2 regions of the Paenibacillus sp. FSL E2-8871 genome follow, and region 2 is predicted to be linked to the other one. Evidence: riboswitches for the same ligand, from Rfam matches in the RefSeq annotation. Region 2 holds a riboswitch; the other holds the start of a gene.

Region 1 (7,604 bases), 1.1 Mb from region 2:
AAAGCCGCGTATATCATCCTTGAAACAGCGGCAAGGCACTCTGTTCGAAACCGAATAACGTATATTCTTATTTATCGACATCATTCCGTTTTTTGTGAAGTCATTTTTTCGGCTATAATGGATAAGGTAAGTAATTATTCATCTGTGGAGAAAACGGAGTGATACATGTGGGTGTAAAGCATGGTAGAGATTACGGTGAAATCCTAACGGATTTGACTGAGGCTGTCGGAAGAATTTCCGATGGGTACTTATTTTTTGAAATGGATCCGGAAGAGTGGCAAGAATTGCCGCAGGAATCCAAGATGGAGGTATGGGAGGCACTGGCTGAGGATCTTTTCTTCGCGCTGGGTAATGAACCTATGATTGAGGTGGGGAGCGGCGTTATCATCTACGATAAGGACACGCACCGCATTAATATTTTAGTCGGAGAAGAGGATTTAGCCTCTGTTGTTTTGATTTAAGAAGAAGGGGCCGCGGGGCGTAATTTGCCCGTAGTTAGTAGCCCGTGTTAAAATTGGTGTAGCCGAGTTATAATCGCTGGGATTCTTGAATACATTTAATCGAAAATATTGCCTTTATCCTGGCACATCCCTTGGACCTCAGAAGCTAAGGGATGTTTTGTTTAACGAATAAGACGAGTAAAGGTACCTGCGGATTTTACTGCAATTTTTAGTAAGGGAGGAAACGAATTGTTATTTACCGAAGAAGAACTGCGTGAGCAGATCAGCAAGCTGGAAGGTTGGAAGCTGGAAGAGAATACCATGGTGCGAAAATATATGTTCAGCCAATATATGAAGGGTATTGCTTTCGTTGATGAAGTAGCCACCATTTCAGAAGCCTTTGATCACCATCCACATATTACGATTGATTATAAGACAGTGACTTTACGACTGAAATCAAATGAGGAAGACGGTATTACAGCTCTAGATATTCGAGAGGCACATGAATTTAATGAAGCCTTTGAGAAAAATCGTTAGTGTCACCTAAACTCATAAATAAACGCCCGTGCGCAGATAGTGAACTATCTTCTGGCACGGGCGTTTTTAGTTGCTTAGGTAGTAGTTACTGTTACTTTTTCTCTGAGAGCCAGAGGGCGACGTTTGCAATCTCCTCAGGGGCTAGCTTTTCTTTAAAGGAAGGCATTTGACCTCGTCCTTTAGTGACGATACTGTAGATTTCTTCAGCATCATGCTGACCGCCTTCATTTTGAAGACTGGGTCCAACTCCACCTTGAAGCTGATCGCCGTGACAGGTGATACAGCTGGCTTTCACGGTTGCTTCGGCCTTTGCCGCATCCAATTGGACTTCCGGCATCGTCGGCTTATTCTGTTCAGCTACCTCTTCTTTACCTGGAAGTGTAAACATAAGTACTACCGCAAAGGCACAGGCGGCAAAAAACAAACCGCTCATGATCCATTTCTGCATCCCAGTTCGTCCCTTCTATGTAAGCTGCTCCCTACATTATAGCTCAAGGTGAAGCGTTATCATAGGGTTTGTGACAAAAAAATGAACGATAATGCCATCAAATCATTGAAAAATATGGAATTTAATATTATTTATCATAGACCATGCAATAAAAAGGTTTGTTTCCTGTGGGGGTTAGGCGCTCATACGTATCGGTAATCGTAAATCCACACTTTTGGTAAGTTCGGATTGCCCGCTGGTTCCAGGTCAATACCTCTAGATCAATCTCACGCTCAGGATAACGAATTAAGGCTGCTTGCACGATTGCATCCATGAATATTTTTCCTAGACCTTGACCGCATAGATCAGGGCGCATACCAATCCCCAAGCGAACAACACCTTCCAATGGAAACAACTGCGCGAATCCACACAAAATCCCTTGCCCATTTAAGATGGAGACATATTGCTCATTCCGTAGCTGAGGGTCACCGAACTCGATTCCAAGAGCCTGCATTTGCTCCCACGGCATCCAGCCGTAAATATTATAAGGGGCAGTGTAATCCCAGTTGCAAATCTCTTCCGCGTGACTGGTCTCCATAGGCGCTACATGAAAAGTAACAGAGGGATTTATCATAAGGTCAAGGACCTCCTTTCACGGGGGAACTTTAAATGTCTTATATTTCTAGCTTAAAATACTTATGGTCCTTATAAGGACATCGAAGGCGTTTATGCTTGTAACTAATTATATACAAAAAGAGGCATGGTCGACTCAGAAATTTATGAGGATTATTGTTTTACAAATTCTGAGAGGGGTAAATACTAAATAAGACAAAAAACAAGCTCTTCCCCAAGAATCAACATCTTGGAAAAGAGCCTATGTACGATTTACTTATTGAACATCATCATTATCTTCTGTCTCAGAAGCAACAGAATGATAAGCATCCGTGCTCATAATTCGTTTAGCACCGATGTAGCGTTTCACGTAGTAGCTATCACTCAGGGAGCTAATCGTTACACCGCGTGAGGAAGATGCGTGTGCAAACTTGCCTTCACCGACATAAATACCGACATGGGAGACACCCTTACCACTTGTATTGAAGAATACAAGATCTCCAGATCTTAAATCATCTTGGGAGATAGCAGTGCCCATTTGATACTGGGAACCTGATTGGTGTGGTAGGTTTATACCAATTTTATCAAATACATACATTGTAAATCCGGAGCAATCAAATCCATTTGTGGAGATGCCGCCGGATACGTACTTAGTTCCGATGGTCTTGTCGATCACTTTATCCATTTTGGAATCCGCGAAAGCGCTTCCTGCTCCGATGGTGAAAATAATGGAAAAGCTAAGTACTGCTGCTGCTAGCTTCTTCTTCAAAAGTTTATACCCCTTCCGGATGCCTACGAGGTTAGCTTAAGGGTTCGGTTGAAGGTCCCCTATGACCCCTCTAAAAATGGAGGTCAATTCACCCAAAGTTGGTTCCCCCGTTTTCCTAATAGTTAGGAAACTCGGCTGATACTGTTGATTAGGAATAGCTTGTAATCAATACATGACAAAACCTTTGTAAATAACAACTTAATGATTACAAAAATGTTACTAAAATCTTACTGCAGTTATTGTAACAAACAGAGTGCCGCTTGGCAATCGTTTTTAACATAATCATGCAGAAAAATTCGTTTTTTTAAAGACAAAATGCATATGTAAGCGATAATATTAAACTAATTTTTATATTTATTGAAATTTTTATCAAATAAAAGTGTTTAAAGTCCGTTCTAGAGGTGTAAAGAATATAATAAGGCAAAAGAAAACCTGGATTCGATTAAGTCAATAATCAAACCCAGGTCTATATAATGTAATTGTGAGGTTATAGTTGTGGGGAAGTATTAATCGTAGGCTATAGCTTGATATGAGGAAGTACTCATTACTCTTTTAGCACCAACGTAGCGATTGGCCCAGTAGGACTGGCTAAGTGAAGTGATGGTCACGCCATATGAAGATGATGATTGTGCGAATTTTCCGTTTCCAACATAAATGCCGACATGGGATACGCCGTTGCCCAATGTGTTAAAGAAAACTAGGTCACCTGAACGTAATTTACTTTTGGCTACAGGAGTTCCGACATTATATTGAGCTTTTGAAGTACGGGGCAAAGAAAGACCCACCTTCTTGAATACATACGTAGTAAATCCAGAACAGTCAAACCCGGCAGTGCTAGTGCCTCCGGTTTTATAGGCAACTCCAATTGTCTTTGAAATAACACTGTCCATCTTAGAATCTGCAAAGGCACTTCCTCCACCAATAGAGAACGCCATCACAAGTCCTAGCGCCGCAGCGACGCATGCTTTTCTTAAATTCTTCAAAAAAATTGTACCCCTTCCAATGCCTGTGAGGTTAGCTTAAGGATTCGGTAGAAGGTTCCCCTATGATCACTGCAAAGCGAGATCAATTCACCCAAAATATGGTTCCCCCACTTCCCGGTGCAAGGAATTCGGCGTTTTATGCACCAGATAGTGACTTATCGACATGACTACGACAAATACATGAAGTTATGTAGAAATCGTTTCAAATGATTACAAACTTGTTACCAATGGAACAGGACTTATTGTAACAAAGTCTTTACGATTTTGCAAATCCTCATAATTTGTCTATAACGCGAAAGAGTCCCAACTCCTGATTCAGGAACCGGGACTCTTATATTATGTTCTGTAATGTTTCAAATTATTGTGGAAATGCTTTACTGTGCCATAGATGATATTGAGCCGAAATTCCCCACATTTTGAAGAGTGTTGAGGGCAGTGATGAAAGTTGACGAATAAGAAGCGCTGGTAGGCCAGGACAGAAGATACCCGTTAGTCCGCACACTAGCAAAAGGATCAGGCCTGCTGCACCAAGTATGATTGAAATTCCTATTGCCGGAATCAGCGACTTCAAGCAAACGAATAAGGAGGAGAACATCCCCGTGCCGCTGGTATAACCAAACTGCATATATAGAAGGAACAGGCGCACGATAAAGATGTATATAAGCCATGCCAATACGTATGGAACTAGATGAAGTAACAAAGAGTAGTTCAGAAAGGAGGACAAGAATAGCCCGTACATTTTTGGAGCAAGCCAGTATAACGGAAGTAGAGCCAGCGCCCATTCGATTAGACTGAAGATAAACACTGGAAATCCATAAAGCTTCATACCTGGAAAAAAGAACAGGCCACGCTCTCCTTTTCGCTCCTGATGGAGTTCATGCAGTAATCCTGCCCTTATGAAGGGGGAGAGTAGCAGTCGTAAGACAACAAGCCCTAGGAACATCCATAACCAAGTACGTATCGCAGGATCTGTGTTCAAGCTGAACTGCCCTTCGACATAATAGAGTAGTCTGCCCATTCCGCTGCCTCCAGCGTCTTTATCTGGATAACGCAGTAGAATTGGAACGATAGCAGACCGGATGAAGCCGTACATAAAGTAGCCCCAGAGCAGTCGGTAGATGAAGAGCAGAATCAGAATATAAAATTGCTCCTTCATGCTTTGCCAGCCGCGGGTTATCGATGTTCTCACAATCATTCACCTCACCAGACAAGAGTTCCGAGCACGGTTTCAACTAGTTTAGTTACACTTAATGTCCAGCGGGAGAGCGTTTTGGGCTCTATTTCCGCCAGTCTGAAGTTATTAAGATGTTTGTTTTCTAACAGAATGGTATGCTCAGGATCAACCTCAGCAGAGAGCAGAAGCTTATCGCTTAACAATTGGAAGGTAGTCTCTGCTCCTTCACCGCTCCAGACCCGCTCTGTAGCAGAGCCATCGGCGAATGTGAATTTAATGGGAACGTCAACGTAATGGCTCCCTTTGTTTGTAATCTTTACTATGGATTCATAGCTCTGAGCATCGCTGTTGCCATTCTTTTTAATCGTAATCGTATCTACTGAGAAATCAGGAGCACCACCACCATAAATATAATCTTCGAAATAAGGCTGCCATGATTTTTTGGTTACCTTCTCAATGACTTTTTGAAAATCAGACGTAGTGGGGTGCTGGAAACGGAATTTACGTGCGTAAGTGGACATGATGCTGTTCATTGCCTTAGTGCCTACTTGGCGTTCAATATCCTTAAGTACTAGCTTTCCGCGAATATACACATTCCGGCTATAGGATTCTGCCCCGGCATATTTCCATGTTTCTAAATTTAGCGGCTCTGATTTGGTCACCAAGCTGGACTGAAGAGAGAGATTCGTTTTGATGCCATATTCTTGCTCCATGAGTCTGTCTTCAGCATAAGAAGTGAAGCTTTCATCTAGCCAAGCCTCTTCGAATTCATTGCTGGCTACCATGCCGTAAAAGTATTGATGGCCAATTTCATGAACGACGGTTCTTTCAAGTGAGGTGTCAGGAGAAGAGTCTGTGGCTCCAAACGCTGTAATGAGTGTTGGATACTCCATTCCTCCAGCCCCATTCCCCTCCTTAGGCGGAACGATAATAGACAGAGTCGAGTAGGGATAAGGACCATACCATTTGCTGAAGTAGGTCAGAGCTGCCTTAGCGGCCTGAAGGTATCGTTCCTTTAAGTCTTTGTGTAATGGATCGAGATACACCTTAATCCGTACACCAGGCACTTCTGGCGTAGAGAAGGCTTCTTCGGCTACTGTAAAATCAGGGGATGCCGCCCACGCAAAGTCATGGACATCGTCAGCGTAGAACTGATATATTTTCTGATCCTGCTTTAGCTTGGCATTCTTCACAGGAAATCCGGTCGCAGCTACCGTGTAGTCGGAAGGAACCGCAATCGTTACATTAAAGATGCCAAAATCGCTGTAAAATTCAGAGGTGCCGTGGTACTGATGCAAATCCCAGCCTTCCTCCTTAACCCCGCGTGTGCCCATAGGCTCGTATACACTAAGTTTAGGGAACCATTGCCCAGCCATCACGAAATTGCCTGATGCGCCCATACGGGCAAATATTTTGGGGAGCTGGACCTCGTACTGGAGTTTAAGCGTGACACTTTCTCCACCATTAACCGGCTGTGGGAGATGTATCTTTAGGAGTGTCTTATCGTTGACGTTACCATCATCGGGTTGTACAAATTGCACTCTTTGCATTAGTGATGTTCCTTCTGTTGTGCGCAAATCGGTTAAAGTCATACTTCCGAAGCCGTTCTCTGGCATGGTGTCACCTCTGAGCGTTCCTCCGGACTCCTTCATAAAGGTAGTATCTGATGAAGCAAAAGCATTTGGATACATATGAAAATATAGATCACTTACCGGTTTTACACCGGGGTGTGTCCAGGTTACCGTCTCAGAAGCGATTAAGGTTTCTGTATCAGGAACAAGCTGAACATCGATGTGATACTCGACAACTCGTTGACTTAATGCCTCTTCTGCTGGAACGGGGGCGCTTTCAGGCAGTGTCTGTTGTGGTGCAGCTGCAGGAGCTATACCGCTTGAGGACTTGGCCTCTTTTGAAACAAAGCTAGTAACAGAAGATGTGGAGTTATCCCCCGAATAGACCCATATGCCTCCTAATAGCACGAGGGTGGCCAGGGTCGCAAAGATGATGATGTACCTTAATGACAGTGACTTCATAGTGTGATTCCTCCCGTGACAAGCATCTACGGGATGTATATGTTTGCAATCGCCGCATTATTAGCTAAAATTAAATTATTCGTAAGAGGAAGGGTGTGCACTCGTGGACAACATACAACCGGAGGGCAAGAAACAGATTGCCTTAAATATTGTGAATGCCAAAAGTAAACATAAAGGTTTTGGAGCGGGCTCTATAGAGCTCAATAACGTATCGCCTGTCATTATTGATGGCGGTGAAGCAGTCATTGATATTGGTGCCATGCATGCCAAGAGTAAGGTTGAAAAGGGGATTAAATTCTCCATGAACCGTGAAGATGTACCTAATGGTAGACAGGTTTGGGTAGTATGGGTAGCAGTGGACCGTACACAGGATAGTCAATTCTATGGTGGAATAACGGCCTGCGAAATGTGGATCGATACGGAAGCGCGTCGCGGTTGGAAAATTCTCGCCGAGCATGTCAATAAGTTGGATGCTGCTCTAAAACGCAAAATCGATGTGGGAGGGCTTGGCGCAGTTGAAAAAGCTGCCCTCAAATCCCTCTTGATCTCTCATAATGAGGCATGGTGGACTGCGTCCTCCGATGAGCTTAAAGCTGCACTGAACGAGTAGGAACGAATCACCCGGTCAA
Region 2 (7,604 bases):
GTAATCGCTGATGAGGGAGAAGAACTTCTTCGCCAGTCGAAGTGGCTCGACATTGTGGGCCCAGACTTTATCGCCAAAGCGTTTGAATTCGCGCATGAAGCCGATCCAAAGGCTTTGTTGTTCTACAATGACTATAATGAATCCCATCCATTAAAGCGTGACAAAATCTATAAACTGGTGAAGTCGCTATTGGAACAAGGCGTGCCGATCCATGGCGTCGGATTGCAGGCACACTGGAATTTATACGATCCTAGTCTAGATGATATTCGTACAGCGATCGAAAAATATGCATCCTTAGGACTTCAGCTCCAACTGACAGAGCTGGATGTATCCATGTTCCGTTTCGATGATAGACGAATGGACTTAAAGGCAGTACCTGCTGATCTGCTCGAGCTTCAAGCAGATCGATATGAAGCGATGTTCGCACTACTGAGAGAATACCGGGACGTGATTAGTTCGGTCACGTTCTGGGGAGCAGCGGATGACTATACCTGGCTGGATGATTTCCCTGTTCGTGGGCGGAAGAACTGGCCGTTCCTATTCGATGAAGGGCATAAGCCTAAGCCAGCTTTCCATCGAATTATCACCTCTGCCACGAAATTATAGAGTGGACAAGCTGCTCAAATAATGAACTGTGAACCCGTCCTTATATCGATTAAGGGCGGGTTATTTATACGTTGATAGATTAGTAGAGTAGATCTCAAAGGGCGGATTAAAGTGAGCGTGACAATTAGAACGATTCTGGAAGATTTAATAGGAGCTATGGAACAGATAGATAGGACTGTGGATACTCTTAAGCCGGGGAATCCAGAAATGGTGATTACAGGGATGGTTACGGCATTTTGCGCTACGCAATATGTTGTGGAACGAACGATTGCTATGAACGCCAATTTGTTGATCACACATGAAGGTGTGTTTTACAGTCATCATGAGACGAGCAAGTGGTTAAAGGATGACCCTGTGTCTCGCGCGAAACGGAGTTTGATTGAGCGTTCTGAACTGGCTATTTTTCGTTATCATGATTATTGGCATCGGCATCAACCGGATGGGATCATGGTGGGCTTGCTACGAGAGCTTGAATGGTCAGCCTATGTGGTTGAGCAGCAATCCACTGCTACAATCCTATCGATTCCAGCTATGACGGTAAGTGAAGCGGCTCTGTATATAAAAAGAAAGCTAGGCATCTCCTATGTACGTGCTGCCGGAGACCTATCCCAGATATGCAGACATGTGGGGATATTAGTAGGTTACAGAGGAGGTGGGACGATGGCTATTCCTCTTTTTAATCAGCACAATCTTGATTTAATTATTGCTGGCGAGGGCCCCGAATGGGAAACTCCAGAATATGTGAGGGATGCTGTCCACCAAGGCAGATTAAAAGCGCTGATTATGTTAGGTCATGCGGAAAGTGAAGCTCCAGGAATGAAATATTTAGCTGAAGTTCTGGCACAGAAATACCCAATGATTCCTACTTATTTTATTGCTGAACAACCGGTCTATCAGCTGGTTTAATTTCGTATAAACCGAAATGAAGAATAAATTTGCATATTATGGAGAAAATGATTGGAAACCAGGTCACTGAGAAAGGAGTGTTTCAATGGAAATTCCTTTGGAGGCTGATGAAGTGTTAAGTCGTATCAAAAAGCTTCAAACCGATGGAAGCTCGATCAGCAAAAAACAAGTGAAGCAAAGCGATCCTGATCTTATGAGAAGTGCGCTGTTCTTTTTTCCGAGCTGGGAGCATGCATTGAAAAACGCCGATCTGTTGTAGCCATATGATTGTATAACGAAGCCGAGTGGTTCAGGGATTGATCTCTGATGGCCGCTCGGCTTTTTTTAGATATATTGAGTAAACAAGAGCAAAAGAAAGAGAAAACGAAGTGTATGCTTAATATGAAATGAAAAGCATGGCTTTCAACATTATTTTGCCCACGGCTCAACTTTACAAGAAACCTTACACGGAGTATGATTCATCACATAACTGACAATTACATAAGAAGTCCGCTTAATTTCCGTTAAGGAAAGCGGGGGAACCAACAACTGGGAACCAGTGTAACAATCGGTACTAGTTATGGGGTGAATCCTGTTCCAGGTGCATAAATGCATCCATGCAGGTAGGGCAACTCTCACTGCCCGAATCCGACAGCTAACCTCGTAAGCGTATGGAGAGAGGATGAATGGCGTATTTGATGATGAATAGCCACAGAGAATCCCTCTGTGGTTTTTTGCTGCGTTAAAAAGCAGATATAGTTGTAGAACCTATCTATGAAAGAGGTGTTAACTTTGCCTATTGCTAAACTGAATGGAACTTCGCTCTATTACGAAATCAATGGAACAGGGACTCCGGTTGTGTTTATCCATGGACATGGATTAACACATAGTATGTTCAAGCCACAATTGGAGTATTTTTCTGATAAATATAAAGTGATTCTGTGTGATTTACGGGGGAATGGCAAATCAGGTGAACTACTGCAGGCCCCAAATGAGATTATTGAAACCCAATGTCTAGATATAATTATGCTATTGAATGATTTGGGTATTCGTGAGGCTGTTTTTGTTGGGAGTGCCTATGGGGGGCTCGTCGTTCAACATATTGCGAAACAATATCCAGAGCGAGTAAAAGCGATTGTTGTCGCGGATAGCTTTTGTAGAAGTCAGGCGTCAACGATAATCGGTAAAATCCAGCTTATGGCTGCTTATTGTAGTTGGTTAATGTATTACGCTCCAAGTGAGCTTGTACTGCCTTCGATTCGTATGATGTACCGGGAACGCTGGAATCTGGCTTATAACGAGATTAGAAGAGGACTTCTCGATAAACGTCCACGGGAATTGTATCGGCAAAGGCTGGCTACGAGCCATGTGGATTACACTAGATGCTTAAAGTCTTTTAAGCGTCCCGCCTTATGTATTGTAGGTGACTTTAGTGAATTTGGAGTTAATTGTATGAAGGATATGGTGTCTCAGCTGCCACATGCTCAGTTAGTGATCATCCCTAACGCATTAGATCCTAGTAATCTGTGTCAGCCGGAGAAATTTAATGCTATACTTCAGCGGTTTTTGGAGAAACAGCAGGAAACTCAGCAGATTAGTTGATCTTAGTGGTAAGTGAGAAATGAGGGGCGTCCCATAGCCGGGGAGTATGTACTGGCTACGGGGCGTTCTTCTGTATGTCTGTATTTTGTACAATGCTGTCTACTGATGTAAGATTAAAGATATTCGAGATTAACTATCTAAAGGAGCTGAGTCATGATGTCTCAAGCCGAAACCATAAAATTGACCTCATTATCTTCAAAAGGGGGCTGCGGCTGCAAAATCGGTCCCGCCGATCTCATGCAGGTTATTCGCAGTCTACCACCAACCGTTCCTAATCCGGATCTACTTGTAGGTCTGGATACCAGTGATGACGCTGGGGTATATCGATTAAGTGATGATCTTGCGTTAGTGCAAACTGTTGATTTTTTCACGCCGATCGTGGATGACCCTTATTCCTTTGGGCAAATTGCAGCAGCTAATGCGTTAAGTGATATTTATGCTATGGGCGGCAAGCCGCTTACAGTGCTTAATATTGTGGCCTTCCCTATTTCTGTTTTGGACAAAAGCATTCTCGGTGACATTTTGCGCGGTGCAGCAGATAAAGTGCAGGAAGCAGGAGCAACGCTTGTGGGCGGACATTCCATCGACGATAAAGAGCCTAAATTTGGATTGGCCGTTACGGGCCTTGTGCATCCGGACAAAGTAAGAACGAATGCAGGTGCGCAGGTAGGAGACAAGCTGATTTTGACTAAACCTATCGGTGTGGGCATCTTAACGACTTCTATTAAAAAGGATCAGCTATCCCCAGAAGAAACTACACGCCTTACGACAGTCATGTCTACACTGAATAAAAAAGCGGCAGAAATCATGGAGCCCTATGATGTACATGCTTGTACAGATGTTACCGGATTCGGGTTGCTTGGACATGCCTCGGAAATGGCAAAAGGGAGCAATCACGGACTGATTATTCGTCAAGGCGATGTACCGATGCTGCCAAGAGTAAGAGAGCTCGCGGAGCAGGGCTTTGTTCCAGGCGGCACTAAAAATAACTTTGCCCATTTGGAGGGCAGTATTCTTTATCCGGAAGAGATGGACCAATTAAGCCGTTATATTCTGTGTGATGCTGTGACTTCCGGTGGACTGCTGATTTCTGTTGCTCCTGAACAAAGTGAGGATTTGCTAAAAGAGTTAGTAGATGCAGGTGTGGAAGCGGCATTGATCGGAGAGGTAACGGAAGAACATCCGGGTCAGATTGTAGTTATAGCTGCGCAATAACGCTGTAGTTCAGCTTAGAGGCGACCTAAGAAGTTAGCCACCAGAGGAGAGAGCGCATTGTTTCAGGATATTACACTGGAAGAACTAAGAGTGTTAAAGAATAAGAAGCAGATCACCGTTATCGACGTTCGATCTCCTTCTGAATATAAAGATTCGACATTGCCAGAGAGCTTGAATATTCCTTTTTTTGACGATGAGGAACGAGCTGAAGTAGGTACATTGTATAAACAGACAAGTGTGCAGGCTGCGAAAGAACGCGGTTTGGAGATTGCTGCCGCGAAGCTACCTTCCTTTGTCAAAGAATTTGTTGCGATTCAAGGGGACAAGGCTGTATTCTGCTGGAGGGGAGGTATGCGCAGCCGTACAACTGCGACCGTACTTTCTTTAATGGATATTCACGCTTACCGATTGATTGGCGGCTATAAAGCTTACCGTAAATGGATACTCGATGAACTGGAGTCCTATGAATTCAAGGCGAAGCCTTATGTCATTCATGGAAATACGGGTACAGGTAAAACAAATCTGCTGCACCGCCTGAAGGCACAGAGCTATCCTGTTTTGGATTTGGAAGGAATGGCAGGTCACCGCGGTTCTATCTTTGGCGAGATCGGACTTCATGCAAACAATCAAAAAACGTTCGATAGTCTCCTTATGGAGGAATTAATTAAGCTTGGGGATGCTCCTTATGTACTGTTTGAAGCGGAGAGCAAAAAGATTGGGAAGGTCGTAATGCCCCCATTCATGGCCGAGCAGAAAGAGATTGGAACACAGATTTGGATTGAGATGCCACTACAAGCCAGAGTGCAGCAAATCCTTGAGGATTATCGACCAGAAGAATATAAAGAACAGTGCATTTCAGCATTTCGAAGTATCAAATCGCGAATTCATATCCCCATTGCGGCGGAAATCGAGCGTTGCTTGCAAGCTGATATGTTCGGAGAGGCTGTTGCGCTGCTGTTAGAATACTACTATGATCCTAAATACGATTATACGTCTACTCAGTATGAAGGCATTGAGAGAGTTACCTTTAAGGTGAACAATTTGGATGAAGCTGAGGCTGCGGTGATCTCTTTTTTAAGTAATCAGAAGGTATAAGCTTTATGTATCGTAAAGTATGAGGGGTTTAGAGGAGGCTCGGATTAACAAATGATCTATTTAGACTATAACGCTACAACACCTGTAGATAAGGAAGTAGCAGAGGTTATGATTCCTTATCTTTATGGTCATTTTGGCAATCCTTCAAGCAGTCATTCTTTGGGACAAGAAGCTAAAGTCGGAATCGAGCGAGCAAGAACACAGGTGGCTAATTTCCTGAATTGTACACCGGGTGAGGTGCTTTTTACAGGCGGGGGCAGCGAGTCGAATAATACCGTCATCAAGGGCGTCGCCCAAACGTATCGACATAAAGGCAATCACATTATTGTGTCTGCTGTGGAGCATCCTGCGGTAATTAAACCGTGTCAGTATCTGGAGCAGTTGGGCTACACGATTACTTATGTACCTGTTGACACGTATGGAATGGTGCAGGTAGATGATGTGAAAAATCACCTTACAGACCAAACTATACTAGTTTCCATTATGCACTCTAACAACGAAACGGGCACGATTCAGCCGATCAAAGAAATAGCCGAGGTCTGCCATGAACGGGGTGTCCTTGTACATACCGATGCTTCGCAGTCCGCTGGAAAAGTAGAGCTTGATGTGGCTGAGTTAGGGGTGGATTTTCTAACGCTGGCAGGCCATAAATTATATGCGCCAAAAGGGATTGGAGCATTGTACATCCGAGAGGGCATTCACATCGAGCCATTAATTCACGGAGCGGGTCATGAGCAGGGGAGACGTGCCGGAACGGAAAACACCCCTTATATTATAGGATTAGGAAAAGCCTGTGAGCTTGCTTCGGACTCTGCTTCCAGAGAGCGTGTGAAAGAAGTAGCGGATTATTTCTACGATAGATTGCAGGAGGCATTTGGCGACAGAATTCACCTGAATGGTCATAGACATAAGCGATTGCCAAACACGCTTAACGTTAGTTTTCTTGGAGCGGTGGGTCACGAAGTGATTGCTTCGCTGGAAGATGTGGCTGCCTCAACAGGTTCAGCTTGTCATTCTGGAGAAACATTGATTTCACCTGTTCTAAAGGCAATGAATGTCTCAGCATGTATTGGGCAGGGAGCGGTTCGTTTTAGTGTGGGACGATATACGACTAAAGCGGAGATCGATGAGGTTATCGGTAAGCTGAAAGAGTATTTGTTGTGAGTGGATTGCCAGGGATAGCTAAGTTTGCTCAATAGCGTCTCTCCGGATCGAAAGATCAAGAAATTTTAATCGAATATTATAACAAAAGCATCTGTTACTCCTTTAGTGGGGAGGGCAGATGCTTTTGTTTGTGTTAGTGATTATACGATAGTAAAGCCAGCACTTGCATAACCAGTGACTGTATTTACAAGGGTAAGACCTGTAGCAGTGGCTGAGAATACCATAAGAAGGCGTGTCTGAGGTGTTACAGTGAAATTGATACCATTCGTAATTCCGCTGACAAAAGTTCCTAGATTAATAGTACCAGTGATAGATGGAAGTGGTACTATTGCGCCTGGAATAGGAGTAAATGTGTTATTTGGTGTGGCCGATTGGTACAATTGCGCTGTTACATTTATCGTAGTACCAAGAAGCGATAAAGCAATGGTATTACTGAAGTAAGCAGCAATAGATGTAATCACTCCTGAACGAGGAACCGACATGGCAAAGTTGATAAGAGGTCCAAGAACAGTACCTGTCAAATCAATATTTCCACCAACAAGAGAAATGCCAGTAGCTGAATTTCCGAAGCCTATGAGGCTTGTTGTTCCAACCAAACCACCTAAAACCGTGGTCATAATAATAGGTCCTCCAGATGCTAGCGGAATGATTGCGCCATCACCGGTTGCCCCAGTAACTCCTGTAACTCCGGTAACCCCCGTAGCTCCAGTAAGCCCGGCAGTACCCGTAGCCCCCGTCGGGCCAACAAGCCCGGCAGTACCCGTAGCCCCTGTCGGACCAGCAAGCCCGGCAGTACCCGTAGCCCCCGTCGGGCCAAGAAGCCCTGCAGTACCCGTAGCCCCTGTCGGACCAGCAAGCCCGGCAGTACCCGTAGCCCCCGTCGGTCCAACAAGCCCGGCAGTACCCGTAGCCCCTGTCGGACCAGCAAGCCCGGCAGTACCCGTAGCCCCTGTCGGACCAGCAAGCCCGGCAGTACCCGTAGCCCCTGTCGGTCCAGCAAGTCCGGCAGTTCCTGTAGCGCCCGTCGGTCCAGCAAG

What was found. Region 2 has a riboswitch for cyclic di-AMP ahead of NYE25_RS16565 (alpha/beta fold hydrolase). Riboswitches for the same ligand answer to the same signal wherever they lie in the genome.
Region 1: linked by a shared signal. The riboswitch ahead of NYE25_RS21575 (C40 family peptidase) and the one ahead of NYE25_RS16565 (alpha/beta fold hydrolase) in region 2 are both predicted to bind cyclic di-AMP.

The regions. Positions count from the first base shown of each region.
Region 1 is NZ_JBBOBV010000001.1:4,744,339-4,751,942, forward strand. Features, by position in the region: gene NYE25_RS21555 (hypothetical protein) at 168-461, shown strand; gene NYE25_RS21560 (4a-hydroxytetrahydrobiopterin dehydratase) at 690-977, shown strand; gene NYE25_RS21565 (c-type cytochrome) at 1,069-1,425, opposite strand; gene NYE25_RS21570 (GNAT family N-acetyltransferase) at 1,553-2,038, opposite strand; gene NYE25_RS21575 (C40 family peptidase) at 2,294-2,785, opposite strand; cyclic di-AMP (ydaO/yuaA leader) riboswitch at 2,791-2,932, opposite strand; gene NYE25_RS21580 (C40 family peptidase) at 3,292-3,720, opposite strand; cyclic di-AMP (ydaO/yuaA leader) riboswitch at 3,774-3,912, opposite strand; gene NYE25_RS21585 (hypothetical protein) at 4,127-4,957, opposite strand; gene NYE25_RS21590 (M1 family metallopeptidase) at 4,969-6,975, opposite strand; gene NYE25_RS21595 (YwhD family protein) at 7,079-7,585, shown strand.
Region 2 is NZ_JBBOBV010000001.1:3,649,680-3,657,283, reverse strand. Features, by position in the region: gene NYE25_RS16580 (endo-1,4-beta-xylanase) at 1-606, shown strand, start outside; gene NYE25_RS16575 (Nif3-like dinuclear metal center hexameric protein) at 718-1,512, shown strand; gene NYE25_RS16570 (hypothetical protein) at 1,598-1,771, shown strand; cyclic di-AMP (ydaO/yuaA leader) riboswitch at 1,993-2,177, shown strand; gene NYE25_RS16565 (alpha/beta fold hydrolase) at 2,284-3,093, shown strand; gene selD (selenide, water dikinase SelD) at 3,250-4,308, shown strand; gene mnmH (tRNA 2-selenouridine(34) synthase MnmH) at 4,366-5,403, shown strand; gene NYE25_RS16550 (cysteine desulfurase family protein) at 5,455-6,567, shown strand; gene NYE25_RS16545 (exosporium glycoprotein BclB-related protein) at 6,708-7,604, opposite strand, start outside.